4 regions of the Cobetia sp. 14N.309.X.WAT.E.A4 genome follow, and region 1 is predicted to be linked to each of the others. Evidence: predicted binding sites of a transcription regulator. Region 1 holds the regulator's gene; each other region holds the start of a gene.
The links. The regulator sigma-54, encoded in region 1, starts transcription at its own class of promoters, with help from an activator protein. The targets are predictions, from matches to a motif close to TGGCACNNNNNTTGCTNT.

Region 1 (7,687 bases):
TTGCCTTTGAATTGTAACCCTTTTTGACTGCGAGCAAACCCTGATTGAACGCGCGGCCACTTTCTGACTCCGGCCATGGTCTCGTGGCGATCATCTGCTGGCGAGAGCGGCGGTGCCGGTGTACCGAGCGTCTACCCCGACAATGCCCAAGCTTTGAACAAAGATCAACGCTGCGCTGCATCGTGGGGCAAGGCTTGTCTTCAACCCAGCGAGGGATATCAGCAGGTTCTTCATGAGCATCGCCTCGCATCACGGACGGAATGGGGCTCGAGAAACCGGCCGTTTGTGGCCAATGTCAGCATTTACGTCGACGTTCGTGTGGCAGGAGTCGGTGGCGACCCCTGGCTATCTGTCCGTGGGATGTGAGGGAAAAAGAAAGCACTCTGGAGAAAAGTGGCTGGAAAAATAGGCAATTGGGGCGTGAAGTCACTCACGCAGTCGCAAGGACAGGCATTGCCAACCGGTATTCAGACGACCGATTGGCAGATGATGCCAGGATGGCAGGTGCAAGGGGGCGAGCTTCAGCGCTCCGACGTGTGGAGTCCGCTGGCCTGCGGGTATCCGTTGTCGAGACTCACGCTAAGCGCTTGCGCTCGCTGGAGGAGGGGATGCCCATGGCCTCGCGATACTTGGCGACCGTCCGGCGCGCTACCTCGATGCCATCACTGGCCAGCAGATCCACCAGGCGTGAGTCGGACAATGGCTTGCGCGCCGGTTCTTCCGAGATCAGCTTGCGAATGCGCGCACGGATCGCGGTGCTGGAGTGCGCGTCACCGTTGCCGCTGCCACCCACCTGACTCGAGAAGAAGAACTTGAGTTCGAACACGCCTCTCGGGGTGTGGATATATTTCTGGGTGGTCACCCGCGAGATGGTGGATTCGTGCATCTCGACCACTTCCGCGATGTTGGCGAGGATCAGCGGCTTCATGCCTTCTTCCCCCTGCTCGAGGAAGTCGATCTGGCGCGCCATGATCTCGCGGCCCACCTTGAGCAGGGTGTCATTGCGTGAGGACAGGCTCTTCATCAGCCAGCGGGCTTCCTGAAGATTGTCCTTGAGGAAGGTATTGTCCGCGGACTTGTCGGCCCGCTTGATGAGGGCGGCATATTCCGGCTGGATACGCAGCTTGGGCAGCGCTTCCGGGTTGAGCTCGACCTGCCAGCCGTGACGCGTATGACGGACCAGCAGGTCCGGGATGACGTAATCACTGGCAGGCTCGCCCCAGGCGGACGCCGGGCGCGGGTCGAGCGCCCGTACCAGACGAATGACGTGATCCAGCTCATCATCATCCAGGCTCAGGCGACGCTTGAGCAGCTTGCGATCGTCATTGCCCAGTGCCTCGAGGAATTGCCGCACCAGACGGCGGGCCTGGGCCAGCAATGGCAGATCGTCCGGCAGCAGGGCCAGCTGCAGCAGCAGGCATTCCCGCAGGTCTCGAGCGAACACACCGGTGGGATCGAACTGCTGAAGGCGCAGCAGGACCTGCTCGAGTTCCGACGCCTTGAGGCCGGGCAGTCCCTGACCTCGCAGGCCATCGACCAGTTCGTCCAGGCTCATGCTCAGGTAGCCGGCCCCATCCACCGCATCGATCAGACTCTCCGCCATCTGGCGTTCACGCGCATCGAGGTCCGTCATCGCCAGCTGCCAGCGCAGGTGGTCCTGCAGGCTTTCGACACTGGTGTTGCGATCGAAGTCCGGCCCGTCCTCGCTCGAGCTTCCGCTGCCGGAACTGGTCAGGCTGCCTGCGTGATCCTGGTAGAGGTCCGACCAGTCACTGTCGAGAGGGTATTCTTCAGGAATCTCGCTGTTGGTCTCGGAGGTGGAGATCTCGCTCTTGTCCTGTGTCTCCGCGACATCCAGCGACTCGTATTCCTCGTCAAGCTCCAGCATGGGGTTTGACTCAAGCGCCTGCTGTATCTCCTGACGCAGGTCCAGCGTCGACAACTGCAGCAGCTGGATCGCTTGCTGAAGTTGCGGGGTCATGGTCAGGGAAGTGCCGAGTCGAAGCTGCAAGGTGGGTTTCATGGGGTCTGTCATTCACGGCAAAGGAACGTGCATCTACGCTATACCGTGGGTCGGGGCACTGACAAGGGGCAGTCGAGAATATTCAAGCAACTTGCATGCCATGTTGCCACCAAGGTGGTATGGACGTCATGCATTCGAGTGAGGTGTGGCAGAGCAGGAGGGTTCACGGGGAGATCACGCAAGCGCCTGTCGAGGCGCTTGCGTGAGGGGGCGGGGAACGAGGCCCCGACAGTGAAGCAGGAAGTGGCGGGTGCTGGAGGGTGCTGGTGAGAGCAGAAGAGGTCGGACGGCTCTCGTCAGGCTGACGGCTCTCACCAGGCTGACGGCTCTCACCAGGCTGACGGCTCTCACCAGGCTGACGCCACTCTCGGGCTAGAGCTTGAACTCATGGCCCAGGTAGACATCACGCACCTGCTGGTTGGCGAGGATGGTGTCGGCGTCGCCATGCGCGATGATCTGGCCATCGCCCACGATGTAGGCGGTATCGCAGATGTCGAGTGTCTCGCGCACGTTGTGATCGGTGATCAGCACCCCGATGCCGCGGTCACGCAGCTGGCGCACGATGCTCTTGATCTCGCCCACCGAGATGGGGTCCACGCCGGCAAACGGCTCATCAAGCAGCACGAAGTCCGGCTCGGTGGCCAGTGCGCGAGCGATCTCCACGCGGCGGCGCTCCCCGCCGGAAAGGCTCATGCCGGCACTGTCACGAATATGCGTGATGCTGAACTCGTTGAGCAGCTCCTCCAGGCGTGCCTTGCGTCCGTTGCGATCCAGATCCTTGCGCGTCTCGAGGATCGCCATGATGTTGTCGGACACCGAGAGCTTGCGGAAGATCGAGGCTTCCTGGGGCAGATAGCCGATGCCGGCGCGAGCCCGCTGATGCATGGCGGCGCCGGACAGGTCGTGGTCATCGATGGTCACGCTACCGGCATCCGAGCGCACGAGGCCGACGATCATGTAGAACGAGGTCGTCTTGCCGGCCCCGTTGGGGCCCAGCAGGCCTACGATGTCACCCTGGCGGATTTCCAGCGAGATGTCCTTGACGACCTTGCGACCCTTGTAGGCCTTGGCCAGATGACGAGCGCTGAGGGTACGTGGGCTGGCAGCAGTCATTCTCATTGACCCTTGCTGGCATTGGCGCCACGTGGCGTCAGGGTCATGTGGACGCGTGACCCCTCGGAGGATGAGGCATCGGTGCCATTGCTGGCATTGACCTGGCGCTTGTCCAGGAAGTATTCCACGTAGCCACCTTCGAAGGTGTCATCGCCTTTCTCCAGACGGGCATCGCCGACCAGTTCCACCCGGCGCTCCAGCGCGTGGTAGCGAATGGTATTCGCCCAGCCCTTGACCAGTCGCTCGTCGGTATCGGGTTTCTGCTCCATGTAGGCGCGCTGGCCGGTGGCCTTGACCAGGGAAATCTCGCCGCTGTCGGCGCGACTGATGTCCACGCGCGCGGCATCCAGCTTCATGCTGCCCTGGCGCATTTCCACGCGACCGGTATAGGTGGCCGTGCCGGCCTTGTCATCCAGTGACAGTGAGTCGGCGGCAATGTTGATCGGCTGGTTGGCATCGCTGTCCAGCGCCAGTGCGGTCGGGGAAAGCGTCGTCATGCCAAGTGCCAGGCCAAGGGCCATGACACCGGGTCTGAGTGTCTGGCGCCAGACCGTCAAGGGCGTGAGAGTCGTTGAAGTCATGGAGTGCTCCTTGGCAGAACTGGTAAGGCTTCACGATCACTCAGGCCATCGTGAAGCGGAAATCGGGGAGAGAGGATTCGGCGCATGCAGGGGTGCGCTCACTGATCCTGGGCCGGCGCGGCATCGAAGGTGCTGGAGACGCGGCCATCATCGTCACGGGTGGTGTCATTGCCGGTGTCGAGAGTCTCGGCTTCCCGGGCGGCATCGCTCTTGCCCTTGCCGGGTTGCAGGGTACTGCGGACGCGGCCTTCCAGCTGGGCGGAATCCTGAGAGAGGTCAGCGCTGAAGCGGTCACTCTCGACGCGTTGACCATTCTGGGTGATCACCACCGGCACGTCACTCCAGGCACGGTTCTGCTCACGACTGTAATGCAGCACGTCGGTGTCCAGTGTCCAGGCGTCCGAAGGCTGGCGCAGCCTGGCATTGCCCTCGAGGGTGAAGGTGTCGCCGCCGGCACTCAACACGCCACTGTCACCCGTGGCGTACCAGCGACGGTCTTCGCTGTCGTTGGTCCGGATCTTCGGTGCCTGCGCACGCGTCACGTCATCGCCTGGCGTGTGTTCGATGTGCGGGGAGGTCATCGACTGGATCGACACTCCCCGCGCATCGAAGCGCGTCATGTCAGCCCCCTCGAGATAGTAATCCGGCTCATCACTGCTGGCGTCGACATCCACTGTCGACTCCAGACTGTTGCGCTGCTCGATCAGGGCCATGACGCCGCCGACCAGCAGGAGCAGCAGCATCAGCCACAGGCGCGGAGAGGGACGGGGCAGACGTGGCATCAGGCGCGCGACTCCTGCAGATAGGTATCCAGCACCGAGGCCCAGTGGCCCTGTGCCTTGAGCAGCAGATCACAGATCTCGCGCACGGCACCATCACCGCCCTGACGCGTGGTCACCCAATTGGCTTCACTCATCACATAGGGCATGGCGTTGGGAACGCTGACCCCCAGACCGACGCGACGAATGGCTTCGCGATCCGGCAGGTCATCTCCGCAGTAGGCCACGTCATCCAGCGCGATATCGTGCTCGCGACACAGGTTGGTCAGCGCGACCAGCTTGTCCTCGCGGCCCTGAATGACGTCCTGGATACCCAGCTCCTTGGCGCGACGTTCCACCATCGGCGAGCTGCGACCCGTGATCAAGGCGACCCGGATACCGCTGCGCAGGATCAGCTTGAGGCCGTGGCCATCCTGGACATGGAAGCTCTTGGTTTCCACGCCATTGGCATCGTAGTGCAGCCGGTTGTCCGTCAGCACGCCGTCCACATCCAGCGCCAGCAGGCGCACGCGACGTGAGCGGTCGATGATGTCCTGGGGGTAGTCCTCCGCCAGGGAAGTGATGTCATTCATGGTCTTTCTCCTCGCATTCCGTGCATGCGTGACGCATTCCTGTAGGCGACGACCGCCAACGGCTGCGTGCTGCCCTCGCCAGACTCACGGGACTGTCGTGCAGAGACAGCAATCCCGCGGGGGAGTTCAGATCACGCCGCTGGCCAGCAGGCCGTGCATGTGGATGGCGCCGATCGGGTGCTCATCCTCGTCACAGACTACCAGAACGCTGATGCGGTTTTCTTCCATGATGCGCACCGCCTCGGCGGCCAGCATGCTGGAGCGGATGGTCTTGCCACCGCGCGTCATGACGTCATCGACCTTGAGCGCACGCAGATCGCCGTGCTGGTCCAGGGTGCGGCGCAGATCCCCATCGGTATAGACGCCGACCAGATGCTCGTCCTCGTCGATCACGCAGGTGAACCCCATGCCCTGGCGGGTGATCTCGAGCAGCGCATCGCGCAGCGGGCTGCCCAGCGCCACGCGTGGCAGGGCATCGCCTTGATGCATGACGTCCTGGACGCGCAGCAGCAGTCGCCGCCCCAGACTGCCACCGGGATGAGAGAGTGCGAACTCCTCGGCGGTGAAGCCGCGGGCTTCCAGCAGTGCCACGGCCAGCGCATCCCCCATCACCAGTGCGGCGGTCGTGGAGGCCGTCGGTGCCAGATTCAGCGGACAGGCCTCCTGGGCGACGCTGGTGTCCAGGTGTGCGTCTGCATCACGCGCGAGCGTCGAGCCGGGCTTGCCGGTCATCGAGACCAGCGGCGTCCCCATGCGCTTGAGCAGTGGCAGCAGGGCGGTGACTTCGGCGGTTTCACCGGAATTGGACAGTGCCAGCACCGTGTCCGACGAGGTGATCATGCCGAGATCCCCATGGCTGGCTTCGCCGGGATGCACGAAGAACGCCGGCGTGCCGGTGCTGGCCAGAGTCGCCGCGATCTTGCTGGCGATATGGCCGGATTTCCCCATGCCGGTGACGATCACCCGACCCTTGGTCGCCATCATCAGCTGGCAGGCACGATCGAACTCTGCATCCAGCTGGTGCTCCAGTGCCGCGATGGCGGCGCCCTCGATCGCGAAGGTGCGTCGGGCGCTGGCGCGGAAATCCGCCTGCATGGCGGCGTGATCGCGGCCGCTGGAGGGCGAATCATCGGCAGTGGAAGACATGTCGGAGGTGGCGGGCTGGATTCTGGAGGACTTGGTCATGTTCAGATTGTTGCCTGTGTGTGGCCAGGACTCAAGGTACGTGAGAGAGGCGTCACTCACGCGCTGCAACGCCTCGGGCGTGATGCTGACACGGGGCGGATGGCCTGATCGTTCCGGCCTGTCCGCCCACAGGCGTCAGCGAGTCAGGCTGATGGCAAGCCAGGCCGTGTAGCCGAGGTAGCAGGCCAGCAGCACCAGCCCCGGACCACGGCCGATGCGGCCGCGACGCTGCCAGATGAGCAGGGCGGCCAGCATCAGGGTCAGACCGAGCATCACCGGGTAGTCGCGACTGATGGCGCTGCCATCCACCGGCCCCGGTGCCAGCAGGCCCGGTACCGGCAGGACGGCCAGGATGTTGAAGAGGTTGGAGCCGATGACGTTGCCGATGGCGATGTCGTGATGGCGCTTGAGTGCGCTGGCCACGCTGGCCGCGAGCTCCGGCAGGCTGGTGCCGATGGCGATGACGGTCAGGCCGATGATCAGTTCGGGGACGCCGAGTGCCTGGGCGATATCGGTGGCGCCCCAGACCAGCGCGCGTGAGCTGGCGATCAACACCGCCAGACCGAAGAGCAGCCAGAAGATGGCGCGTCCGGCGCTCATCTCAGGGACGTCATCCTGACTCTCGGCGTCACTCGGCGAGTCGACCTTGAACAGCCAGACAAGCGTGAACACCAGCAGTGCCAGCAGCAGGATGCCATCCAGACGCTCGAGCCCGCTGTTGGAGAGGGCATAGCCCCCCAGTGCCGTCGCGGCCAGCAGCAGCGGCAGTTCACGGCGCACCAGGCCGAAATGCACTGGGATGGGAGCGATGAGCGCCGTGACGCCCAGCACCAGACCGATGTTGGCGATGTTGGACCCCAGAGCATTGCCGGTGGCGATGTCGGGGGTGCCGTCAAGTGAGGCCATGATCGAGACCACGATCTCCGGCGCCGAAGTGCCGATGGAGACGATGGTCATCCCGATGAGCAGCTTGCTCATGCCAGCTCGCCATGCGGTAGCGGCGGCGCCTTCGACGAAGCGATCGGCGCTCCAGACAAGACCTATCAGGCCAAGGATGACAGCGAGGATGGGATATAGCATCGGAACTCTCGGGGCAGGAGGCAGGGCAGCGGCTTGTCGCCAGTGACCGCGCCATTAAACGCATCCCCCCAAGGCATTGCAAGGCAAGGGATCGCATCTGCGGGATGCGATGGACCCTGCAACGGACTGGTAGTGAGGGGGCGGGTTCGGATACGATGTTCGCTAACTAACTTGATTCCCGAATGACGTGATCCATGAACTCCAAGATTCGGACTCGCGGCACAGTGCCAGGCGACGGATTGCCCATGGCCAGTGTCGTGACTCCCTCACAGCGGATGCTTCTATGACTGAATTACCCGGTCAGGCTGCTACAGCGACCGCTGCGGCCGGCGCTGATGCATCGCCATCCTCTCG
Region 2 (7,687 bases), on a different contig from region 1:
ACGCTGGTTCACCTCGGTCGCCATCTGACCATTGGTGATCAATGCAGCGTAAAGTTCACCAATGCGTCCGCAAAGATGACGTAGCTCAGTCGGCGGCACGCCCCAGTTCAGTTCTCGCTCGAACCAGGCCATCGCCTCACCCAGGGATTGAATGATCTGCATCTGTGAAAGTGCCATGAGACTTTCCTCTAGAATTATCTATTTCCGCAAGCATTATTTAAAATAGACTTACAAGTTACTATGGCTCATTAACACTAGAAGATGTGGCCCATGAGACAATACGGTCAGCGGATATAGTAAACCTTATAGTATCACTAGATAACCTAGCTTCAATTTTATCTGCTTCTGCTCCTGCTTTTGCTCCTGTTTTTACTTCTCCCCTCTCTTCGTTTTCATGATTTTTGCTATCCGAATACCTACTCTTGATAAGAGCACCCTGTGCCATCTGCAAGTAATATTCATTACCTAAACGGGACAAAATTAAGACATCATCGACATAGCACATCCCTTCCTCTGGATTTCCTTTTAGATACAAATTCCCTAAAACATCACAACCCTCTTTATCAAACACAATTTTACTAGCATGAATAGCGCCAAACTTATACAACCTCATCACTGACTCTGGTATTAAATGCGTTGCTTTAGACCATATACAAATAACAACCAAAACCAAAGCCCCTATTATCGTATTTTTTATAATCTTATTTTTCTTTATATTATTTAAAGACAATTGACTTGATGTGATTGGTGCTGCCACAAACACATTCATGAAAACCACAAACAATGACAATAATGCAATTAAAAACAGAAGCATGTCATTATCGTCGCTTTTCATTTCCGAAGCCTTTATAATAAAATAAAAAGGAAAAAATGCAAAAACTGATGTCATGAAAGAAGCAAAAGCTAGAGATATAAAATTTTTACATCCCTCCCAAAATCCATAATCACTTCTTGTAACTAAATATCCAAAAAAACCAAATGCAACTATCACTAAAAAAATAAAAGAGTACCAACCAAAAAATAGCTCACCAATAACAGAGGCAAAGATAGCCAAGATAGGTAACGCAAACCAAATCATTAAGGCTTGAATTGTATCTCTTGTTTCGAGCTTTTTCCATTGTTGACTTAAGTTGGAGCTACCGCCCATATCACTCCAATAGTAGTCCCAAAAGAGCCCAGGCATTATTCCCATTAAAACCAAAAAAACTATAAAAAATATAGAGGTAGCTGACACAGCCGCTAATAATGAAATCGACGACATCATATCGAAATCGGGCATGTATTCTATATGGATATAATAAGCAACAAATATCACAGCACCGAATACAAGAAATAGAGACCAAAAAACGCTAGCAACATTATTATAATAATAGCTTAGTAGCCTATCTTTATCTATAAACATTTGCCTCACTCCTTGAAGCTTTTTCTAAGTTCAAAAAACATCTAATTACTGACGATATTATCTACCAAAGCTCCCCAGCAAATCAACTCGTTAAAAAACTCCATGAGTCGACCTTTATAAACACAAAACCAAAACAAAAGTATTAATCAAGCGCTATACAATCACCATTTTAAACAATAGCAATGTATCAATAGGTTATCAAAATATATGCTGTAAGCTTTCACTTCCTATCACATCCATATGCTACCCACTCTCGACTGACTTCACCGAGGTGCAAGAATCGACAAAATTCATCAAATTGGTGCAGCGTACACTTTCGATGCGCGTATCCATACTCCAATAATTCTTATAACCCATTGGTTTAATTTGAGAAATTCTCTCCGGCATACTTCCTGCTAGACATTCAGCGAGGCACCGATAGGCATACAACAATCGAAAATCTACACCAATGGAGCGCTAGGGTTCCGGTGACTGGCTGATAGCCGTCACGACTGGTCCGAGAGCACTCGACCTCCAAGCTGGGGGTTACACGGCGGGACAAAAGCCCGGGAGACGCAACGCCTGAAAAGGTCGGCGCCTCTCACTTTTTCCGCCGGAGATAACGACAATGACCCAGCCCGCTCGCCTTTCCCCGTCTACGACTTCCCTCTCGGATGCCTGCGCTCAGGCGCCATCCGCTGCTGTCGCATCTGATTCCCCGGCGATATCCGCCGTATCCAGCCAGACCTCCCGACATGCCGCGCTGGCCGGCGCCCTGCTGCTTGGCGCATCGCTGAGCCCGCAGGCCATGGCGCAGGATTCCTTCAGCGTGTGCTGGTCGGTGTATGCCGGCTGGATGCCGTGGGAATACGCGGATACCCAGGGCATCGTCGACAAGTGGGCCAAGAAGTACGACATGAACATTGATGTGGTGCAGGTCAACGATTACGTCGAGTCCATCAATCAGTACACCTCCGGCAATGTCGATGGCTGCGCCATGACCAACATGGACGCCCTCACCCTCCCTGCCGCCAGCAGTGTCGATTCCACCGCGCTGATTCTGGGCGACTACTCCGATGGCAATGACGGCGTGATGGTACGCGACGGCGATTCCATCGAGTCCCTGAAGGACCGTGAGGTCAATCTGGTGCAGTTCAGTGTCTCCCACTACCTGCTGGCACGCGCGCTGGACAGCGTCGGCATGAGCGAGCGTGACCTCACCACCACCAATACCGGCGATGCCGATATCGTGGCGCTGGCCAGCAACACCGATACCCAGGCGGTGGTGACCTGGAACCCGCAGCTGGCCACGCTCAAGGACATGCCCGGCTACACCGAAGTCTTCAACTCCAGTGACATCCCCGGCGAGATTCTCGATCTGATGGTCGTCAATACCCAGACACTGAAGGACAACCCGGACTTCGGCCACGCGCTGGTCGGCGCTTGGTATGAAGTGATGGAGAAGATGAAGGCCGGTGACGAAGCCGCGCTCTCCCAGATGGCCGATGCCGCCGGCACCGACCTCGCCGGCTATCAGGCCCAGCTGGCCGCGACCCACATGTACTACACCCCCGCCGAGGCCGTGGCCGCCTTCAATGCGCCGAGCCTCAAGGACACCATGCAGCACATCGCCGACTTCAGCTTCGCGCAGGGGCTGCTGGGCGAAGGCGCGCCGGATGCCGGCTTCATCGGCATCGAGACGCCTGCCGGCATCGTCGGCAATGAGGGCAACGTGATGCTGCGCTTCGACCCGAGCTACACCGCCGCACTGGCCGACAGCCAGTAACGCCACGCGGTGGATGCCGCACACCAGCCGCAGGAGAGCTGTCTCTGTGGCTGGTGAACCGACCGCCTCCCTCGACCGCACCTCTCGTTCGCACCCGTGGAGCCCGCGCATGAAACGCCTGATCAATCTGACACCCTCCCGTGGTGGCCGCTGGCTGCTCGGTGGCCTGCCCTTCGCGCTGCTGGCCATCCTCTACATCGTGCAGTCCAACCAGCGACTGCTCGACAACCCCAACGACCGCCTGCTGCCGTCCTTCGCGTCCATGGGCGAGTCCTTCGCCAAGCTGGCCACCGAGGTCAACGTGCGCACCGGCGATCTACCGCTGTGGACCGACACCTTCGCCAGCCTCGAACGCCTGCTGGCCGGCGTGCTGATCAGTGCGCTGATCGGCCTGAGCGTCGGCCTGCTCACCGGCGGCCTGCCGCTGCTGCGCGCCAAGCTGTCACCGCTGATTACCGTGCTGTCCCTTATTCCGCCGATGGCGATCCTGCCGATCCTGTTCATCGCCTTCGGGACGGGTGAGCTGGCCAAGATCGCGCTGATCGTCATCGGTATCACGCCCTTCCTGATTCGCGACCTGCAGAATCAGGCCCTGCGCCTGCCCGATGAGCAGCTGATCAAGGCCCAGACCCTGGGCGCCAGCTCCTGGCAAGTGCTGACCCGCGTGCTGCTGCCCCAGCTGACCCCGCGCCTTCTGAGCGCCACGCGTCTGGCACTCGGCAGCGCCTGGCTGTTCCTGATCGCCGCGGAAGCCATCGCCGCCCAGGACGGCCTCGGCTATCGCATCTTCCTGGTGCGCCGCTATCTGGCGATGGACGTCATCCTGCCCTACGTGGCCTGGATCACGCTGCTGGCCTTCCTGCTCGACCGTCTGCTGGTGCTCGTCTCGACCCGCGCCTTCCCCTGGTACCACGCTGAGGAGAGCCAATCATGAGCCTCATCCACGCCAAGGGTCTCGAGAAGCACTACGGCCAGCAGGTCGTGCTGGAACGCATGAACCTGACCGTCGAGGCCGGGGAATTCATCACCCTGGTCGGCGCCTCCGGCTGCGGCAAGACCACCTTCCTCAAGCTGCTGCTGGGCACCGAGGGCGTCTCGCGCGGTGAGCTGCTGCTGGACGGCAAGCCCATCCCCGGCGAGCCGGGGCCGGACCGCGGCATCGTCTTCCAGAAGTATTCCGTCTTCCCGCACCTCACGGTGCTGGGCAACGTGATCATGGCCGAGGAGCTGGCGCGCGCCCCGCTGACCGGCAAGCTGTTCGGGGCCAAGCGTCGCGAGGCACGGGTCGCCGCCGAGAAACGCCTGGAAGAAGTCGGCCTGTCCCACGCGCTGGACAAGTACCCGCATGAGCTGTCCGGCGGCATGCAGCAGCGCCTCGCCATCGCCCAGGCGCTGATGATGAAGCCGCGCATCCTCTTGCTGGATGAGCCCTTCGGCGCACTGGACCCGGGCATCCGCAAGGACATGCACCAGCTCATCCTGCGTCTGTGGGAAGAGCAGCAGCTGACCATCTTCATGATCACCCATGACCTCAAGGAAGCGTTCGAGCTGGGCTCACGCGTCTGGGTGTTCGACAAGGTGCGTGTCGACCCGCAGGCCCCGCAGGCCTATGGCTCGACCATCACCTATGACCTGCCCACCGAGCGCAGCAAGACCAAGGCGTCGTCCCAGCAGCCGGGCTCTGTCCAAACGAGCTCTGTCCAAACGAGCGCTGTCCAAGCGGGCGCTGACCAACCGACGCCCGAGCACGAAACGCTGACGACGCCAGCCCACTCCGTTTCCCCAGCCACTCTCACCGGAGGCCAAATCAATGAACATACCGCTTGATGCCGCAACCACCGCCCGCGCCAGCTTTACCGCGAAGTATCAGACCCATCTGCCCGGCGGCCATCACTGGTCGATGCGCATGCCGCGTGGCAGCGCACTCAAGCTGACCGCCCGTGAGGCCAACGCCAATGTCGGCCTGGTGATGTACAACCCGCTGGATCTGCTTGAGCGCCTCAATCTGCCGGATACCCTCAAGGGTCAGCACACCTTCCGCCTCACCGAAGGTCACTGCCTGTATTCCGACATGGGCCGCATCTTCGCCTCCATCATCCAGGACGATCTGGGCTGGCATGACAGCGCCAGCGGCAACCTGATGGAGCAGCACTTCGCCGCCAAGGGCTGGCACAAGAAGGCTTACCAGCAAGCCTTCAATGACTTCACGCCCACCGGCCACGACAGCCTGCTGATCGAGATGGCCAAGTACGGCCTGAGCGAGCGCGACCTGTGCGCCAACCTCAATCTGTTCTCCCGCGTGCGCGCCGATGAAGACGCCAACCTGCACTACGTCACGGACCACTGCGCCGCCGGCGACAGCGTCACCCTGCGCTTCGAGATGGACACCCTCGTCATGCTGCACACCTGTCCACATCCGCTGGACCCCGCCGAGGAATATCCGCTGCGCGGCGTGGACATGACCTTCGGCACCGCGACACCGATGGATGAGCGCGACGCCTGCTATCTGTCGCGCCCCGAGAATGCCCGCGCCTACGCCAACAATCAGCTCTATCACCTGGCGGGCTGAGGCATTCCCTGACAGCAGATGGACGCCACGCCGACGGGCCAGTGGCAACTGGAAACGACGCCCTCGATGACAAGGACAAAGGACATCCCCATGTGCACCTCGACGCTTGAACACCCCCATGCCCACACCCCAGCCACGACGGACGACGCCCCGCTGAGCTACGCAGACCCGGCCGAGCAGCCGCGCGAGCTAGAGCGCACCGTCGAGGCCGGCGATCACTTCATCGGGCTGGTGCGCGCCGGTCAGCACCTGCGCATCACTGACCTGCACGGCAATCAGGCCGCCGACACCCTGTTCTTCTCGGCCGACGACACCGCCGAGCGCTACAGCGCGATGGACACCGTACGCGAGCAGGGCAAGGTCTACCTGACCACCGGCAGCGTGCTCTATTCCACCCGTGGCCGTGCGCTGCTGACCATCACCGGCGATACCTGTGGCCGTCATGACACCCTGGGCGGCGCCTGTTCCAGCGAGTCCAACACCGTGCGTTACGACCTGGAGAAGCGTCACATGCACTCCTGTCGTGACAACTGGATGCTGGCCATCGCCCGCTACCCGAAGTACGACCTGACCAAGCGCGACATCGGCCACAACATCAACTTCTTCATGAACGTGCCGGTCACCGCCGATGGCGGCCTGAGCTTCGAGGACGGCCTGTCCGCCCCGGGCAAGTACGTCGAGATGGTCGCCGAGCGTGACGTCTACGTGCTGCTCTCCAACTGCCCGCAGCTCAACAACCCCTGCAACGGCTACGACCCGACACCGGTCGCTATCCGCATCAGCGACTCGCCGCTGAGCTGAGCCGCCGAGCTGACAGCGACGCTTTCGAACACGCATATGACAAGAAACGGCCGAGCCATACCTGACGATGTCATCTCTCTTGCATCACTCGTCAACCCCCAAGGCTCTGCCCGGCTACCGGACGACCGGCAGCTCACAGTTTGAAGGCGGGACGACCCGCCGCCGGAAGGATGACTCCGTCATGTTCCATAAGGTCCTGATTGCCAACCGTGGCGCCATCGCCACCCGAATCCAGCGCACGCTGCGTGCCCTCGGTGTCCAGAGCGTCGCCGTCTACGCAGAAGCCGATCGTGAATCCCCCTTCGTGCGCGAGGCCGATGACGCCTACAGCCTCGGCGAAGGTGCCGCCGCCGACACCTATCTCGACATCGACAAGCTGATCACCATCGCCCGCGAGAGTGGCGCCCAGGCCGTGCACCCGGGCTACGGTTTCCTGTCCGAGAACACCCGCTTCATCCAGGCCTGTGATGCTGCCGGTCTGGTCTTCCTCGGCCCGACCGTCGAGCAGATCCACGCCTTCGGCCTCAAGCACGAGGCGCGCACCATCGCCGAGAACGCCGGCGTGCCGCTGGTACCCGGTACCGGCCTGCTGGACGACGTCGAGAGCGCACTGAGCGAGGCCGCCCGTATCGGCTATCCGGTGATGCTCAAGTCCACCGCCGGCGGCGGCGGCATCGGCATGCAGGTGTGTGAGGATGACGCCTCCCTCAGTCGCGCCTTCGATTCGGTCAAGGGCCTGGGCGAGCGCAACTTCGGGGATGGCGGCGTCTTCCTGGAGGCGTATATCGCCCGCGCCCGTCACCTGGAAGTGCAGCTGTTCGGGGATGGTAAAGGCACGGTGATCGCCCTCGGCGAGCGCGACTGCTCCAGTCAGCGCCGCCACCAGAAGGTCATCGAGGAATGCCCGGCACCTAACCTGCCCGAGCGCGTTCGTGAAGAGATGATCGCCACCGCCATCCGCCTGGGCGAAGCCGTCAATTACCGCAGCGCCGGTACCGTCGAATTCATCTATGACGCCGAGCGTCAGGCCTTCTACTTCCTGGAGGTCAACACGCGCCTGCAGGTCGAGCATGGTGTCACGGAGCTGGTGTGGGGCGTGGACATCGTCGCCTGGATGCTCAAGCTGGGCGCCGGTGAGCTGGACGATCTC
Region 3 (7,687 bases), on a different contig from region 1:
CCCAATCTGGTGCTGGAGCGTTATCTGACCGAGCTGGACGCCCTGCGCCAGGCGACACCGACACGGAAAGCGCCATCTACCCAGGAGGGCCGGTCATGAATCAGCACCAGAGGAAGTGGGCCATCCAGGGGCGGGGAGACTGTCGGGATCATCAGGCGCGGTGAAGCGGATGACCTATTCGTTGTCGTCGTAGTGAATGATCGACAGCAGCTGAATCGGGACCTCGTTCAACTTCTCGGGGCCATGCGGAACGCCGGCATCGAAGGCCAGGCTGTCGCCGGGGCCCATCTCATAGAACTTGTCACCGTGGCGATAGGTGAGATGTCCTGACAGCAGATAGATGAATTCATGTCCGGCATGGCAGAAGTTGGGGAAGACTTCGCTGGCATCATCCATGGTGATCAGGAAGGGTTCGTAGCGCTTCTTGGGGCCCTGCTTGTAGCTCAACAGTTGATAGGCATGGCCGACTTCCGTGCCGGTGCGTACCACCTGCATGCCTTGCCCGGCCTTGATGTGCTGGGCACCACGCCCATTGACATCGTAATCGCTGAACAGCTTCGAGATCGGCAGACTCAAGGCATTGCACAGCTTGTTGAGGGTATCGAGACTGGTGGACACCTGGGCGTTCTCCACCTTGCTGATCATGCCCTGGCTGACACCGGCGATACGCGAGACGTCGGAAATCTTGTAGCCCTGCGAGACACGCTGCTGCTTGAGCGCGCGCGCGATGTGCTGCTCAAGTCCGAGACGCGTCTCGTCAGCTGCCGCCGTGATGGTGTCTTTCCTCTCTGACTGCGCAGCGGGGTCGGTCGCTGGTTCACGGGGCAGAGTGTCGGAGCTGTCCTGTTCCGACTTCTCGGAGGGAGCGGGGGATTTTCGCGGCATGATGACTCCTGTAGCGGAGAGGGTGGCAATGGGAAGGGGATGGCCGGCGAGGACACTGCATGTCCTTGTGAGGCATGCGGCGCATCGGCTCGCGGGCGGGGTATGGCGTGACATTACCAACTTTGCCGTCAACCCTCATCCTTGATGTCTGCCAAGGGGGCGGGAGTACCTTTCGAGAGTCCTTCTCAATCACCTGGACTGGGTGTGAGGCAAGAGGCCTCCTCGACGTCACGTCGAGGAGGCCTCTTGCGTCTTGCGTTCGCAATGCGTCCTGCCACTTCACCCGGTTATCACTGCAGGTCTTGCAGTGCCCGACATGGTGCGTGTGCTCAGCCGCGAGCCAGTCGCTTGGCCTTTTCCGGGTCATCGAAGGGCAGGGAATGACTGATGGCCGAGAGGCTGGTCTCTCCGTCAGTGCCGGTCTTGAGGGTCAGCGGGGTGCCATGCTCGGCATAGCCGGGTTCGAGACGTGCCAGCGCCATGGAGCGATCGCTCAGGCGCGAGTACATGCCTTGGGTGATGACACCGACACACTTGCCGTCGGCGTAGATCTTGTCACCGATCTGGGCGACGTCTTTCGAGTCCAGCAGCACGCCATAGACCTTGACGCGCTCCTTGCCCTGCAGCGCGAAGTGTTCGCTGGCGCCACGGAATTCGGTCTTGCCCGGGGAGACGGTGAAGTCCAGGCCCAGCTCCCACAGGGTGTCGCCCACCGGCTGGTCGGGGTACGGGTAGGTTTCGGAATTGTCCGCCGGGTAGAACAGCAGGTGGCTCTCGACCCGCAGCCAGTCAAGGGTGCCAAAGCTGCACGGCTTGATGCCCATGTCGGTGCCATCTTCGAGAATCTGTTCCCACAGAGAGGGAGCGTCCTTGGCCTTGCAGAAGATCTCGTAGCCCCGCTCGCCTGTGTAGCCGGTGCGCGAGATCATCACGTGGTAGCCGAACAGCTGGGTCTGCAGATGGTGGAAGTAACGCAGCTCACGGATGCCCGGCACATGACGCTCCAGAAAATCCACCGCGACCGGCCCCTGCAGTGACATGTCATGCATGTCGTCATCGAAGGTCAGGCTGACGGCGCGCCCCAGGGCACTCTTGGCCAGCATTTCATTCGCGGTGCCCGTGCCGTGCACCACGAGGTAGGAGTTCGGCGCCAGACAATAGACGATGCAGTCGTCGACGAACTTGCCGGCCTCATTCAAGACGCTGGCGTACACCGATTTGCCTGGATACAGCTTGGACATGTCCCGCGTGGTGACGTAATCCAGCACGGCCTGGGCGTGCGGGCCATTGCAGTGGATCTTCTTGAGCCCCGAGACATCCATCAGACCGGCGCGGGTGCGGATGGTCTCGTGGTCATCGGCCGTGTCCGAGACGGCGTAATTCCAGGCAGTGCCCATGCCATTCCAGTCTTCAAGCTCCGCGCCCAGCTTGCGGTGTTGTTCGGCCAATGCCGAGATGCGCCATGAATTCGCCATGCGTCCCTTTCTCCTGTGAGTCGTGCTGCCTAGCGTAAGTGGGTGGTGCCGTAGTCCTGCTGGTGCTGGCGGAGATGGCGCGCAAGACGCGCATCCGCCGCAGGAAGTGTTGTTGTTCTTTCGCCTCTTCAGGCGCCTCTTCAGGCGCTTCACAAGGGCTTGTGCCTGCTGCTTGCCTTGCCTGATCGCATGAGCATCGATTCTTGAAAGGAAAGAAACATTCCTCATGGTTAAGCAAGGGGCTTGCCAATTCCGTCAAAGGCCATGGCCACGGCAACCCTGGAGCGAGTCAGGCGGCGATTGGCAGCACGAATTCGGGCGTGAATATCAGCGCTTTGCATCATGCTGGTGCGAAGAGGGGGCTTTGGGCACCGAAATGATGCCTATTTCGAGAAACCGGCAGGATTTCACTCAGAATCACCTGACGTTTCCTGTGGGGTAAAACGCCTATGGAAAATAAATTTCCATACAAAACAGTAGGTTGATGAAAAGCTCTGGGCGACAGCTGACGAAATGGCATGCTGCATGCTTTTCTTTGAAGGAAATAAAGTTGACCAGCAGGAATCACAAAAACTCGTTTCATCCGCTATCTTGGCGTGGCGTGTCACCACAAGGGGTCAGGTTTCCCGGGGTGGCAGACAGTGTCGAGGGAGATGGAACCCGGTCCGCTCTCAGAGGAAACCCAGATGTCACCCGAAAAGGCGCAACAGTTCATCAAGGATCACGATATTCGCTACTTGCTGGCGCAGTTCGTGGATATTCATGGCGCTGCCAAGACCAAGTCCGTGCCGGCCAATTGCCTGATGGATGTGGTCGAGAAGGGCGCCGGCTTTGCCGGCTTCGCCGTCAGTGGTCTCGGCATGTCGCCGGAGGGGCCGGACTTCATGGCGCGTGGCGATCTGGACTCGCTGTGCCTGGTGCCGTGGCAGCCGGGCTATGCGCGCATGGCCTGTGATGGGTACGTCAATGGGCAACCGTTCGATAACGACAGCCGTGTGGTACTGCTCAAGCAGCTGGAGCGCATGAAGGAGAAGGGCTGGACACTCAATAGCGGGCTGGAGCCGGAATTCTCACTGTTCCGCCGGGGGGAAGCGGGTGAGCTGTTGCCGGTGGATGAGAGCGATACCCTCGCCAAGCCCTGCTACGACTACAAGGGCCTGTCGCGTTCGCGTGAATTCCTCGAGCGTCTGGTCGAATCGTTGCAGGCGGTGGACTTCGACGTCTATCAGATCGATCACGAGGACGCCAATGGCCAGTTCGAGATCAACTACACCTACAGCGATGCGCTGACCTCGGCAGACCGCTTCACCTTCGTGCGCATGGCTGCCGGCGAGATCGCCAATGATCTGGGCATGGTGTGCTCCTTCATGCCCAAGCCGCTGGCGGACCGCCCGGGCAACGGCATGCACTTCCACCTGTCCGTGTGTGATGACACCGGGCGCAATCTGTTCGGCGATGACACCGATTCCCAGGGCATGGGCCTGTCGCCGCTGGCGTATCACTTCCTCGGCGGTCTGCTGGCGCATGCCCCGGCGCTGTGTGCCTTTGCCGCGCCGACCGTCAATTCCTACAAGCGTCTGGTCGGCGGCGGCAGCACCAGCGGCGCGACCTGGGCGCCGGTCTTCATCGCCTACGGTGACAACAACCGCTCGGCCATGGTGCGTGTGCCCTACGGTCGCCTCGAGTTCCGCCTGCCGGACGCCGGCTGCAACCCCTATCTCGTGCACGCCGCCATCATCGCCGCGGGGCTGGATGGCGTGGCACGCAAGCTGGACCCGGGCACGCCCCACAACATCAATCTCTACTCGCTGACCCCGAGCGAATGCGCCGAGAAGGGCATCGAGACGCTGCCGCAGAATCTCTCGCTGGCCATTGATGCGCTCGAGGCGGACAGCATTCTGCGCGAGAGCCTGGGCGAGGGGATCTGCGCCGAGTTCATGCGCCTCAAGCGCGAGGAATGGCGGGACTACAACGCCCAGGTCAGTGAGTGGGAAGTCAAACGCTACGCCGAATTCTTCTGATCTCATCCGGCGGCGCTCGCGGATCTCGCGGGTCATGTCAGACGAGTGTCGCCACTGTCACCACCACGCTCAAGACACCAGGCAGGAGGACGCCTCCTGCCCGTGAGAGGACATCACCATGTGTGGAATCGTAGGGCTTTATCTCAAGAACCCGGCGCTGGAGTCGCGCCTGGGGGAGCTGTTCGAGCCGATGTTGATCGCGATGACGGATCGCGGCCCGGATAGCGCCGGCTTCGCCATCTATGGCGACGAATTTGACGCTGGCATCAAGCTGACGCTGCAGAGCGATGGTGTCGATGAGGATTGGGGGGCGATCGCCAAGGGCCTGGGCGAGCAGGTCGGCACGGTGGCGGACTGGTTCAGCAATGCCAGTGTCGCGGTATTCAAGATCGCCGGGGAAGAGAGTGCCGTGCGCAGCTGGCTTGCCGACAGCGCCCCGCAGATACGCGTATTGAGCGTGGGGCAGAGCATCGAGATCCTCAAGGCGGTGGGCCTGCCGGCGCATATCGCCAGCCTCTATGGCCTCAAGGGCATGCAGGGCAGCCACATCATCGGCCATACCCGCATGGCGACCGAAAGCGCCGTGACCCTGCAGGGCAGCCACCCGTTCTCCACCGGGCGTGATCTGTGCCTGGTCCACAATGGCTCGCTGTCCAACCACAACTGGCTGCGCACCAAGCTCAAGCGTGAGGGCATCAGCTTCGAGACCGACAACGATTCCGAAGTCGCCGCTGGCTACCTGACCTGGCGTCTGGAGCAGGGCGACAGTCTGGAAGCCGCGATCACCGGCGCCCTAAAGGACCTTGATGGCTTCTTCACCTTCACCATCGGCACCCGTGATGGCTTCGCCGTGGTGCGTGACCCGATCGCCTGCAAGCCTGCCGTGATCGCCGAGACCGATGATTACGTGGCCATGGCCTCGGAATACCGCGCCCTGGCCAGTTTGCCGGGCATCAAGGATGCCCGCGTGTGGGAGCCGGAACCCGGCCGCCTGTATCTGTGGGAAAAAGACACCGCCCGTTCGGAGGCCGCGTAATGATGAAGACTCACGATCTGGCCGTTGATGGGCTGCGCGAATTGAACCAGGCCCTGCACGATGCCGACACCCTGAAAGACGCGCGTGAGTGGCGAGTAGTCAACTCCGACGGCGCTCACAACATCGCCTGCGGTATCAATGACGCTATCAGTGTCGATATCGATGGCCACGCGGGCTACTACTGCGCGGGCATGAATCAGAAGGCCAGCATCACCATCCACGGCAACACCGGGGTCGGGGTGGCGGAAAACATGATGTCCGGCTGCGTGCGGGTCAAGGGCGATGCCTCCCAGTCCGCGGGCGCGACCGCCCACGGCGGCCTGCTGATCATCGAAGGCAACGCCTCGGCGCGCTGCGGCATCTCGATGAAGGGCGTGGATATCGTCGTCAAGGGCAACATCGGGGCCATGAGTGCCTTCATGGGACAGGCGGGACGCATGGTGGTCTGCGGCGACGCCGGTGAAGGCCTCGGCGATTCGCTCTATGAAGCGCGACTCTACGTGAAGGGCACGGTCGCATCGCTGGGCGCGGACTGCATCGCCAAGGACATGCGTGCCGAGCACCTGGAAGAACTGGCGGAGCTGCTGGCGAGTGCCGGAATCGAAGAAGACCCGGCCAGCTTCACGCGTTATGGATCTGCGCGTCAGCTCTATCACTTCAAGGTCGACAACGCCTCAGCCTACTGATCAGGATGCCCAACATGACCGACGAGACTCAAACACAGCCCTACAACCCGGCATTGCGCGAATCCGCGACCTTCGGCCGCGATGTCATCCATGAGATCCAGCGCGCGGCGGAGACGGGAATCTACGATATCCGTGGCTGGGGCGCCAAGCGCAAGGTGCCGCATTTCGATGACCTGCTGTTCCTCGGCGCCAGCATGTCGCGATATCCGCTGGAAGGCTATCGCGAGAAGTGCGAGACCGAAGTCGTGCTCGGCACGCGCCATGCCAAGAAGCCGGTGGTCATCAGCACACCGGTGACCATCGCCGGCATGAGCTTCGGGGCCCTGTCCGCCCAGGCCAAGGAAGCGCTGGGGCGTGGTGCCTCGGAAATCGGCACCTCCACCACCACCGGCGATGGCGGCATGACCCCGGAAGAGCGCGGCCAGTCCTCGCGCCTCGTCTATCAGTACCTGCCATCACGTTATGGCATGAACCCGGATGACCTGCGCAAGGCCGATGCCATCGAAGTCGTGCTCGGCCAGGGCGCCAAGCCCGGCGGTGGCGGCATGCTGCTGGGGCAGAAGATTTCCGAGCGGGTCGCGGGCATGCGCACTCTGCCGCAGGGCATCGATCAGCGCAGCGCCTGTCGCCACCCGGACTGGACTGGCCCGGATGACCTGGCGATCAAGATTGCCGAGCTGCGCGAGATCACCGACTGGCAGGTGCCGATCTACGTCAAGATCGGCGCGACCCGCACCTACTACGACGTCAAGCTGGCGGTGAAGGCGGGCGCGGACGTCATCGTGCTGGATGGCATGCAGGGCGGCACCGCCGCCACCCAGGATGTCTTCATCGAGCACGTTGGCATCCCGACCATGGCCGCCATCCCCCAGGCCACTCAGGCACTGCAGGAGATGGGCCTGCATCGTGAAGTGCAGCTGATCGTCTCCGGCGGGATTCGCAACGGTGCCGATGTCGCCAAGGCGATCGCGCTGGGTGCCGACGCCGTGGCGATCGGTACCGCCGCCTTGATCGCGCTGGGCGACAACCATCCGCGCTACGCCGAGGAGTATCAGAAGCTGGGGTCCGCCGCCGGTTTCTATGACGACTTCCAGGATGGCAAGTGTCCGGCCGGTATCTCCACCCAGGACCCGGAGCTGAGCCAGCGACTGGACCCGGTCGCGGCCGGCAAGCGCCTGGCCAACTACCTGCGCGTGCTGACGTTGGAAGCTCAGACATTGGCACGCGCCTGTGGCAAGTCACACCTGCATCATCTGGAGCCGGAAGATCTGGTCGCCCTGAATGTGGAAGCGGCCGCCATGGCACGTGTTCCGTTGGCGGGCACCAACTGGGTGCCGGGACAGGGCGGTTACTGATGGCTCGATCTTCATTATGCATGAGCGTGATTGGGCATAGCTGGCATTGCGCATGATTGTGATGGTAAAGGTGCGGAGTCTTTTGTCAGCAAACTCGCCGGAGTGTTGTCCGGGAAAGTTGCTACGATGCAGGAAGTTTTCTCCGGTTGATGTAGAAATATGACCTGACGATATCGAGTCATCAAAGCGCCTCACCGTTCGGTGAGGCGCTTTCTTTGGTGTTGAGTAA
Region 4 (7,687 bases), on a different contig from region 1:
TGGAGGCGCGCTGGATCATGCGTGAACGGGGCTCTGGCACCCGCAGCACCTTCGAGCAGGCACTGCGCCCACACCTCGAGAGCCCCTCGGACAGCGTGGCCCAGCGACTCGACATCATGATGGAACTGGAGCACACCGAGGGGATAAAGCGCGCGGTGGAGGCCGGCCTGGGAATCGGCTGCGTTTCACGACTGGCGCTGCGAGACGCCTTCCGGCGCGGTAGCCTGGTCGAGCTGCCTACCCCATGGCTGGAACTGACTCGCGCCTATCGCTTCGTCCATCATCGCGACCGCTTCATTACCCAGGCCATGCGCGAGTTCGTGACGAGCTGCCGCACCCTGAGTGGCTCCGCCTCACGCAGCGACGAGATCGAGATGCATCAGGTACCGTGACTATGAAGCAGCATGGCCACAGGTACGCAAGCACTCACTTACCCTCCATATTGCATGACGCCAACGCACAAGCACCGCCAGCGAGTCCGCTGACGGTGCTTTCAGATTCAGCAGGCCGTGTAACGCCCTGCCGTCATGTCACCGACTTCAGTGATTCAGGCCAGTGAAGCGCTGCTTGATGTCGTCGGCACTCTCATGGGAGAGATCCTTGTCGACGGTCTCGCTGACCAGTTTGGCCACCGGCTTGTCGAGCTTGTCACGCAGCGCACCGAGGAACTTGGGTGCGGCAGCGATGATCAGCTGATCAAACTTGCCGTCGTTGGCCGCCTGCTTGAGATATTGCGCCACTTCCTTGGCGAAGAAGTCCTGATGCTTGTCCGAGGTCGCGCCATCATCTCCCGTCTGATGCAGGCTACCGTGCCCACCACTGGACTCGCCCTTGCCACCGGTTCTCAAGTCACCGGTATGCTGACGGCTTTCAGGATGTACGAGGCTGTCCACTTCAGTGACCTTGCCGGCAGCACGGGCAAAGATACGAGCGCGGGCGGCATCAGCAGCAACGATGTAAGTAACCATTTACACACTCCCTGTCTCTCGTGAGGCGTCGTTGATCAGATATTGACGATCATCTTCTGCGTTCATCAGAGGACATGCTGGCAGCGGAGTGAACATTCAACCCTTACCGGACTGTGGGGGTAATTTTTCCATACCCAAGCGAGGAGAATCGCCGACATGACGACATGGCCGTCGCCACTCCCGGACATGACGCGGCTGGCGAAGTGCGTGCTAACATCCGCTGCACACAGGGCCCGCTCTGTCCTCTTTCTCGCCCTCTCACTCTTTTGCTCTGTTCCGGAGATGTCTCGATGCGCGATCTGCTCCTGATGCGCCGCCCACTGCCCCGCCGTGTGCTGGTCACCGCTCACCTGTCGATTCAGCTGGGCCTTCTGGTCGCGGCTACCGGTTGGACGCTGCAGCACCTGACGCCCATCGGGCCGGACAATTCACTGCTGGCACAATGGCCAGTCCTGTCTCAGGGTGTCGGCGGTTTCCTGCTGGCCTTCGTTCTCACGCGTCTGCTGTTCGAGCTGTTGATGGCACCGCATCACGTGATGAGCGTACGTGGCGCCAACCACTCGCTGGATGCGGCCGCACTTGTCACGCGCTCCATCTCACGTCGCCCTGCCGTGCATGACGATGACGACAGCTGGGTCGGCAAGCCGCGCAGTGTCACCTGGCCGCGCGAGGGCGAGGCATCAGCTGCCACACCGGCGGCAACGACGCCTGCCGAAGCATCGTCCAAGGCCGCCGCCAAGCCGCAGGAACCGAGCCTGGGCGGCGACGATGAGCTTCCGGACACCAGCAGCACCGAGGCACGCAGGACGGAGCCCAGCCTCTGATGACATGTCACGATGGGTGACGCTAGGGCGAAGCAAGCACTCACTGACGCCCTTGTGGAAGACATACGAAAACGCCCTGCGTGATTGTCATCACACAGGGCGTTGTCTTTTCTGCGGCTCACATCATCCGATCAGTCCGTGGCCTCAATGCCCCAGTATCTGGCTGAGGAACAGCTGGGTCCGCTCGGACTGCGGGTTGTTGAAGAACGGCTCCGGCGCGTTCTCTTCGATGATCTGCCCCTGATCCATGAAGATGACACGATCCGCCACCGTCTTGGCGAATCCCATCTCGTGGGTCACGCACAGCATGGTCATGCCTTCATTGGCCAGTTCGACCATGACATCCAGCACTTCCTTGATCATCTCCGGGTCCAGCGCCGACGTCGGCTCATCGAACAGCATCACCTCCGGGCTCAGACACAGCGAGCGTGCGATCGCGACACGCTGCTGCTGGCCGCCGGACAGCTGCCCCGGGAACTTGTGGGCCTGATCGGCGATGCGCACCCGCTCCAGGTACTTCATGGCTTCGGCTTCCGCCTCGCGGCGTGGCCGCTTCTGTACCCAGATCGGCGCCAGACAGCAGTTCTCCAGCACCGTCAGATGCGGGAACAGATTGAAGTGCTGGAAGACCATGCCGACGTTGCGACGGATCGCCTCGATCTGCTTGATGTCCTGGGTCAGCGGCATGCCGTTGACCACGATATCGCCTTCCTGATGCTCCTCGAGATGGTTGATGCAGCGGATCATCGTCGACTTGCCGGACCCTGAAGGCCCGCAGATGACGATACGTTCGCCCTTGCGCACGCTCAGGTTGATGTCACGCAGCACGTGGAAGTCGCCGTACCACTTGTTGAGACCCTTGAGTTCGATCATCGGGCGCTCATCGGCACCGGTGTTGCCCTGCGAGGCGGATGTTGTCGTTGTCATGATGAAGATTCCTTGGCGCCGTGATCAGCGCTTCTTGTGACCGGTATGCAGCAGGCGCTCGAGATACTGGCTGTAGCGCGACATGCTGAAGCAGAAGACCCAGAAGACCAGTGCCACGAAGGCATAGCCCTCGATGGAGTAGCCCAGCCATTTGGGGTCGGCAAGACCGGCCTGCACGATGGCGAGCAGATCGAAGAGCCCGATGATCAGTACCAGCGAGGTGTCCTTGAACAGGGCGATGAAGGTGTTGACGATGCCGGGGATCATCATCTTGAGCGCCTGGGGCAGCACGATCAGCCCCATGTTGCGCCAGTAGCCCAGCCCCAGCGCCATGCCGGCCTCGGTCTGCCCTTTCGGGATCGCCTGCAGGCCACCACGCACCACCTCCGCCATGTAGGCACTCTGGAACAGGGTGATGCCGATCAGCGCACGCACCAGCTTGTCCAGATTGACCTCACCGGGCACGAACAGCGGTAACATCACCGAGGCCATGAACAGCACGGTGATCAACGGTACCCCGCGCCAGAACTCGATGAACACGACGCAGATGCTCTTCACGATCGGCATCTCGGAACGCCGTCCCAGCGCCAGCAGGATCCCCAGCGGCAATGCCGCCACGATGCCCACCACCGCCAGCACCAGTGTCAGCATCAGGCCGCCCCACTCGTGGGTGCCGACGACCTCGAGCCCGAAGCTGCCACCATGCAGCAGGAAGTAGGCGATGAAGGGGAAGACCGCCAGCGTGACGATGGCGACCCAGCCCTTTGCCGGCAGTTTCGGAATCGCCAGCCAGGCGATCAGCGCGGCAAAGATGGCGAACACGATATCGACCCGCCAGGTCTCCTCACTCGGATAGAAGCCATAGATGAACTGATCGAGGCGCGCACTGATGAAGACCCAGCAGGCCCCCTCACCCGTGCAATCAGCACGCGATGTGCCACTCCAGTCGGCATCGATCAGCGCCCATTGCAGGCTGGGCACCACCAGCAGGTAGACCAGATACAGCGCGAACAGCGTGAACAGCGTATTGATCGGTCCGGCGAACAGATTGGCTCGCAGCCAGGCCACCGCACCGATGCTGTCGCTTGGCGCCGGGCGGGAATCGATCATCTTCTCGGTAACCCGTGACAGGGTCTTTTCAATCGACATGGGCAGACCCTCAGCGCTCGACCAACGCCATGCGGGCGTTGAACCAGTTCATGAACATGGAGACCAGCAGACTGATGGTCAGATACACCAGCATCGTCATGGCGATCACCTCGATGGCCTGACCCGTCTGGTTGAGCGTGGTACCCGCGAAGACCGAGACCAGATCGGGATAGCCGATGGCCGTGGCCAGCGACGAGTTCTTGATCAGGTTCAGGTACTGGCTGGTCAGCGGCGGGATGATGACGCGCAGTGCCTGCGGCACCACCACGAGGCGCAGCGTCATGCCACCGGTCAGCGACAGCGCCCGTGAGGCTTCCGTCTGGCCGTGCGGTACCGCTTCGATGCCGGAACGCACGATCTCGGCGATGAACGCCGCGGTGTACACCGACAGCGCGACCCACAGGGCGAGGAACTCGGGAACGACCGTGATGCCGCCACGGAAGTTGAAGCCCTTGAGTTCCGGCAGCTCCCAGCTCAGCGGCATGCCCATCGCGAAGTAGGCCAGCAGCGGCGCCACGATGATCAGACCGAGCGAGATCCAGCCCGCCGGCAAGCGCTGACCGGTACGGGCCTGACGCTGGCGGTTCCAGTAGCTGAAGATGCCGCTGGCGACGACGGCCAGCACGAACACGGCAATCACCACCGAGAAGCCGCTGGAGGTGATCGGTGCCGGCACGAACAGACCGCGCACGTTGAGGAAGAAGGCCTCGCCCAGCGACAGCGAACCTCGCGGACTCGGCAGAGTGCGAAGAACGGCGAAGTACCAGAAGAAGATCTGCAGCAGCAGGGGAATGTTGCGGAAGACTTCGATGTAGACCGCCGCCAGCCGCGAGATCAGCCAGTTGGGGGAGAGACGGGCGATCCCCATGATGAAGCCGATCACGGTAGCCGCGATGACGCCCAGTGCGGATACCAGCAGGGTGTTGAGCAGACCGACGATGAAGGTATCGCCATAGGTGGACTGCTCGGAATAGTCGATCAGACTTTGCAGAATGCCAAAGCCTGCGGTGTTGTCCAGAAAGGCAAAGCCGGTGGTGATGCCACGGCTTTCGAGGTTGGTCAGGGTATTGCTGACGATGATCGCCAACACGCCGAACACGCCTGCCAGCATCAGAAGTTGGAATATCAGTGCTCGCTTGGCCGGGTCACGCCAGAATGGCGGCTTGACCGTGGCCGGCGGGCGAGAAGCAGGTTGTGTCATACAGGCAATCTCCGCCGGAAAGCTATGCGACTTCCGCCTGCCGCCCTATCGAACGGCAGATCAGTTATCTCTCGGCACTCGAGGAAAGGATCACGGGGAACAGACCAAGCCCCTCACGACGCTGGCCAGGGGAAATGACCGTATGGCCACTTCTCCCTGGCCAGCGTCCTTGCTCAGCCTGCGTCACGGTTCACCCGGCTCGCGCTGGACCTCCAGGCGAGCCGAGGCATCAGCGAACGGGCGGTGCGTACTGGACGCCGCCGTCGGTCCACAGCGCGTTCAGACCACGCTCGATCCCCAGAGCGGAACCAGTGCCGACATTGCGCTCGAACATCTGCCCGTAGTTGCCCACCTGCTTGATGACCTGATAGGCCCAGTCAGCCGGCAGCCCCATGGCTTCGCCGTAGTTGCCATCGGCACCGACCAGACGCGCGACATTGGGATTGGTATCCGACTTCTTGGCTTCGATGTTGTCGGAGGACAGCCCCATCTCTTCGGCGTTGATCTGAGCGAACAGGGTCCATTTGACGATGTTGAACCACTGGTCATCGCCCTGACGGACGACGGGGCCCAGCGGCTCCTTGGAGATGACTTCCGGCAGTACCATGGCGGACGCCGGATCGGAGAGCTTGATGCGCAGGGCGTAGAGCTGGGACTGGTCGGAGGTCAGGACGTCACAGCGGCCCGCTTCGAAGCCCTTGACGGTCTGGTCGGAGGTGTCGAAGACGACCGGCTCGAAGGACATCTCGTTGAGGCGGAAGTAATCCGCCAGGTTCAGCTCGGTGGTGGTACCGGACTGGATACAGACCGCCGCGCCATCCAGCTCCTTGGCACTGGAGACCCCCAGGTCCTTGCTGACCATGAAGCCCTGGCCGTCGTAATAGTTCACGCCGGCGAAGTTGAGGCCCAGAGACGTGTCACGCGTGGCGGTCCAGGTGGTGTTGCGCGACAGGACATCGATTTCACCGGACTGCAGCGCGGTGAAGCGTTCCTTGGCCGTCAGCGGGACGTAGCGCACCTTGCTGGCATCACCCAGCACAGCCGCCGCGACACCACGGCAGACATCGACATCCAGGCCCTGCCAGTTGCCGGCGTCATCCGGCGCCGAGAAGCCCGGCAGACCGGTGCTGACACCACACTGGACAAAGCCCTTTTCCTTGACGCTATCCAGAGTCGCGGCACTGGCACCACTGGCTACCGAGGCAGCCAGGAGGGCGGCGCTAGCGATCAGCAGTGGCTTCTTGTTGTTATGCATCTTGAATCCCTCGCGTATGTCTGGAATCCGCTCGGAAACACCCCGAGACGGTGATGGTGCAATGCTGTGCATGGCACCCCTCGACAATAGCAAGCTCCGTTCCAATTTCCGCCTATCGTGTGATCCGCTGCGTTCAACGCTGAAAAAACAGCCGAACGGCAGTGAAAACGGCCAAACCTCCCGATGCCAACCGTCGATCATATGGCGAGACAAGCGTGCAGATAGTGGCGTCTGACGCCTCGTTCGCTTCATATCGGTGCAAAATAAAAACGGCCGTTTCATGACGAAACGGCCGTTCTTGAACTTTCCTGCGCTCCGGTCTGGGGAGTTGCGACCAATGTCGCAGCCACCCTGACTCAACGCTACCGCGCACTGAAACGCATTCTTCACGCCCCGATGCGCTTCTGGATGACTCAGTCTTCCAGCAGACGCTGCATGAAGGGAGGCAGTACCAGGGCGGCACGATGGCCTTCCACGGTATAGAAATCGCGCGCGAAGCTGGCCGCAGCCGCGTCTTCCTCACGGAAGGACTTCACGTCACAGCCCTTGCCCGCCAGGGTGCAGCTCCACCAGCCGGACGGGTATACCGGCTGCGGGAACGGCAGGGTCGCGACGCTGTCGAAGCCCGCTTCGCCCATGTCGTTGCGCAGGTCCTTGATGATGGAGTCGGTGTGATACAGCGGCGACTCGCTCTGCTGCACCATCACCCCCCCCTGCTTGAGGATACGGTGGCAGCGCTTGAGGAAGTCGGTCTTGAACAGACCTTCCGCCGGACCGACCGGATCCGTGGAATCGACGATCAGCACGTCGATGCTCTCGTCCGGGCAGTTGTCGACCCACTTGACGCCATCCTCGAACAGCAGCTCGGCACGCGGGTCATCATTGGACTCGACCAGTGCCGGGAAGAACTGCTCGGAAGCCCGCGTGACCGCCGGATCGATGTCGATCTGGGTGACCTTCTCCACGCCCGGGTGCTTGAGCACCTCACGCAGGGTGCCACAGTCGCCCCCCCCGATGATGACGACACGCTTGGGGGCCGCGTGGGTGAACAGCGCCGGATGCGACATCATCTCGTGATAGAGGAAGTTGTCGCGGTCGGTCAGCATCACGCAGCCGTCCAGCACCATCAGATTGCCGTAGGTCTCGGTGGCATAGACCTCAAGGTGCTGATAAGGCGTCTGCTCGTCATGCAGCTTGTGGCTGACCTTGAGCGAGAAGGCGCTGCCGTGGCGGTCGAAGATTTCGGTGAACCAGGAGCCATCGAGATGTTCGGTCATGAGAACCCTCACAAGGGATATCGGAGTCGGATATCAAGGTATGAATAAGAGGACGGGACATCAGACCCTCAAGGCCTGAATCATCG

Region 2: a site for sigma-54 is predicted at 2,146-2,163, ahead of OW493_RS09370 (putative urea ABC transporter substrate-binding protein). Genes of this name have one in related genera too.
Region 3: a site for sigma-54 is predicted at 2,592-2,609, ahead of OW493_RS10885 (aminomethyltransferase family protein). Genes of this name have one in related genera too.
Region 4: a site for sigma-54 is predicted at 6,411-6,428, ahead of OW493_RS07495 (amino acid ABC transporter substrate-binding protein). Genes of this name have one in related genera too.

The regions. Positions count from the first base shown of each region.
Region 1 covers NZ_JAPNXT010000001.1:53,948-61,634, forward strand. The annotation lists gene OW493_RS00235 (RNA polymerase factor sigma-54) at 575-2,023, opposite strand; gene lptB (LPS export ABC transporter ATP-binding protein) at 2,396-3,142, opposite strand; gene lptA (lipopolysaccharide transport periplasmic protein LptA) at 3,139-3,717, opposite strand; gene lptC (LPS export ABC transporter periplasmic protein LptC) at 3,816-4,499, opposite strand; gene OW493_RS00255 (HAD hydrolase family protein) at 4,499-5,068, opposite strand; gene OW493_RS00260 (KpsF/GutQ family sugar-phosphate isomerase) at 5,195-6,163, opposite strand; gene OW493_RS00265 (calcium/sodium antiporter) at 6,389-7,333, opposite strand; gene OW493_RS00270 (ATP-binding cassette domain-containing protein) at 7,617-7,687, shown strand, end outside.
Region 2 covers NZ_JAPNXT010000005.1:220,846-228,532, reverse strand. The annotation lists gene OW493_RS09380 (hypothetical protein) at 1-177, opposite strand, end outside; gene OW493_RS09375 (hypothetical protein) at 239-1,402, opposite strand; guanidine-I (ykkC/yxkD leader) riboswitch at 1,848-1,956, shown strand; gene OW493_RS09370 (putative urea ABC transporter substrate-binding protein) at 2,190-3,167, shown strand; gene OW493_RS09365 (ABC transporter permease subunit) at 3,277-4,101, shown strand; gene OW493_RS09360 (ABC transporter ATP-binding protein) at 4,098-4,994, shown strand; gene OW493_RS09355 (urea amidolyase associated protein UAAP1) at 4,978-5,736, shown strand; gene OW493_RS09350 (urea amidolyase associated protein UAAP2) at 5,827-6,537, shown strand; gene uca (urea carboxylase) at 6,719-7,687, shown strand, end outside.
Region 3 covers NZ_JAPNXT010000007.1:32,123-39,809, forward strand. The annotation lists gene OW493_RS10875 (LysR family transcriptional regulator) at 1-99, shown strand, start outside; gene OW493_RS10880 (XRE family transcriptional regulator) at 175-885, opposite strand; gene OW493_RS10885 (aminomethyltransferase family protein) at 1,215-2,360, opposite strand; gene glnT (type III glutamate--ammonia ligase) at 3,047-4,381, shown strand; gene OW493_RS10895 (glutamine amidotransferase family protein) at 4,500-5,417, shown strand; gene OW493_RS10900 (protein glxC) at 5,417-6,103, shown strand; gene OW493_RS10905 (FMN-binding glutamate synthase family protein) at 6,118-7,458, shown strand.
Region 4 covers NZ_JAPNXT010000004.1:121,019-128,705, forward strand. The annotation lists gene OW493_RS07465 (LysR family transcriptional regulator) at 1-392, shown strand, start outside; gene OW493_RS07470 (host attachment protein) at 540-968, opposite strand; gene OW493_RS07475 (hypothetical protein) at 1,259-1,792, shown strand; gene OW493_RS07480 (amino acid ABC transporter ATP-binding protein) at 1,937-2,665, opposite strand; gene OW493_RS07485 (amino acid ABC transporter permease) at 2,744-3,868, opposite strand; gene OW493_RS07490 (amino acid ABC transporter permease) at 3,879-5,069, opposite strand; gene OW493_RS07495 (amino acid ABC transporter substrate-binding protein) at 5,299-6,324, opposite strand; gene speE (polyamine aminopropyltransferase) at 6,738-7,601, opposite strand.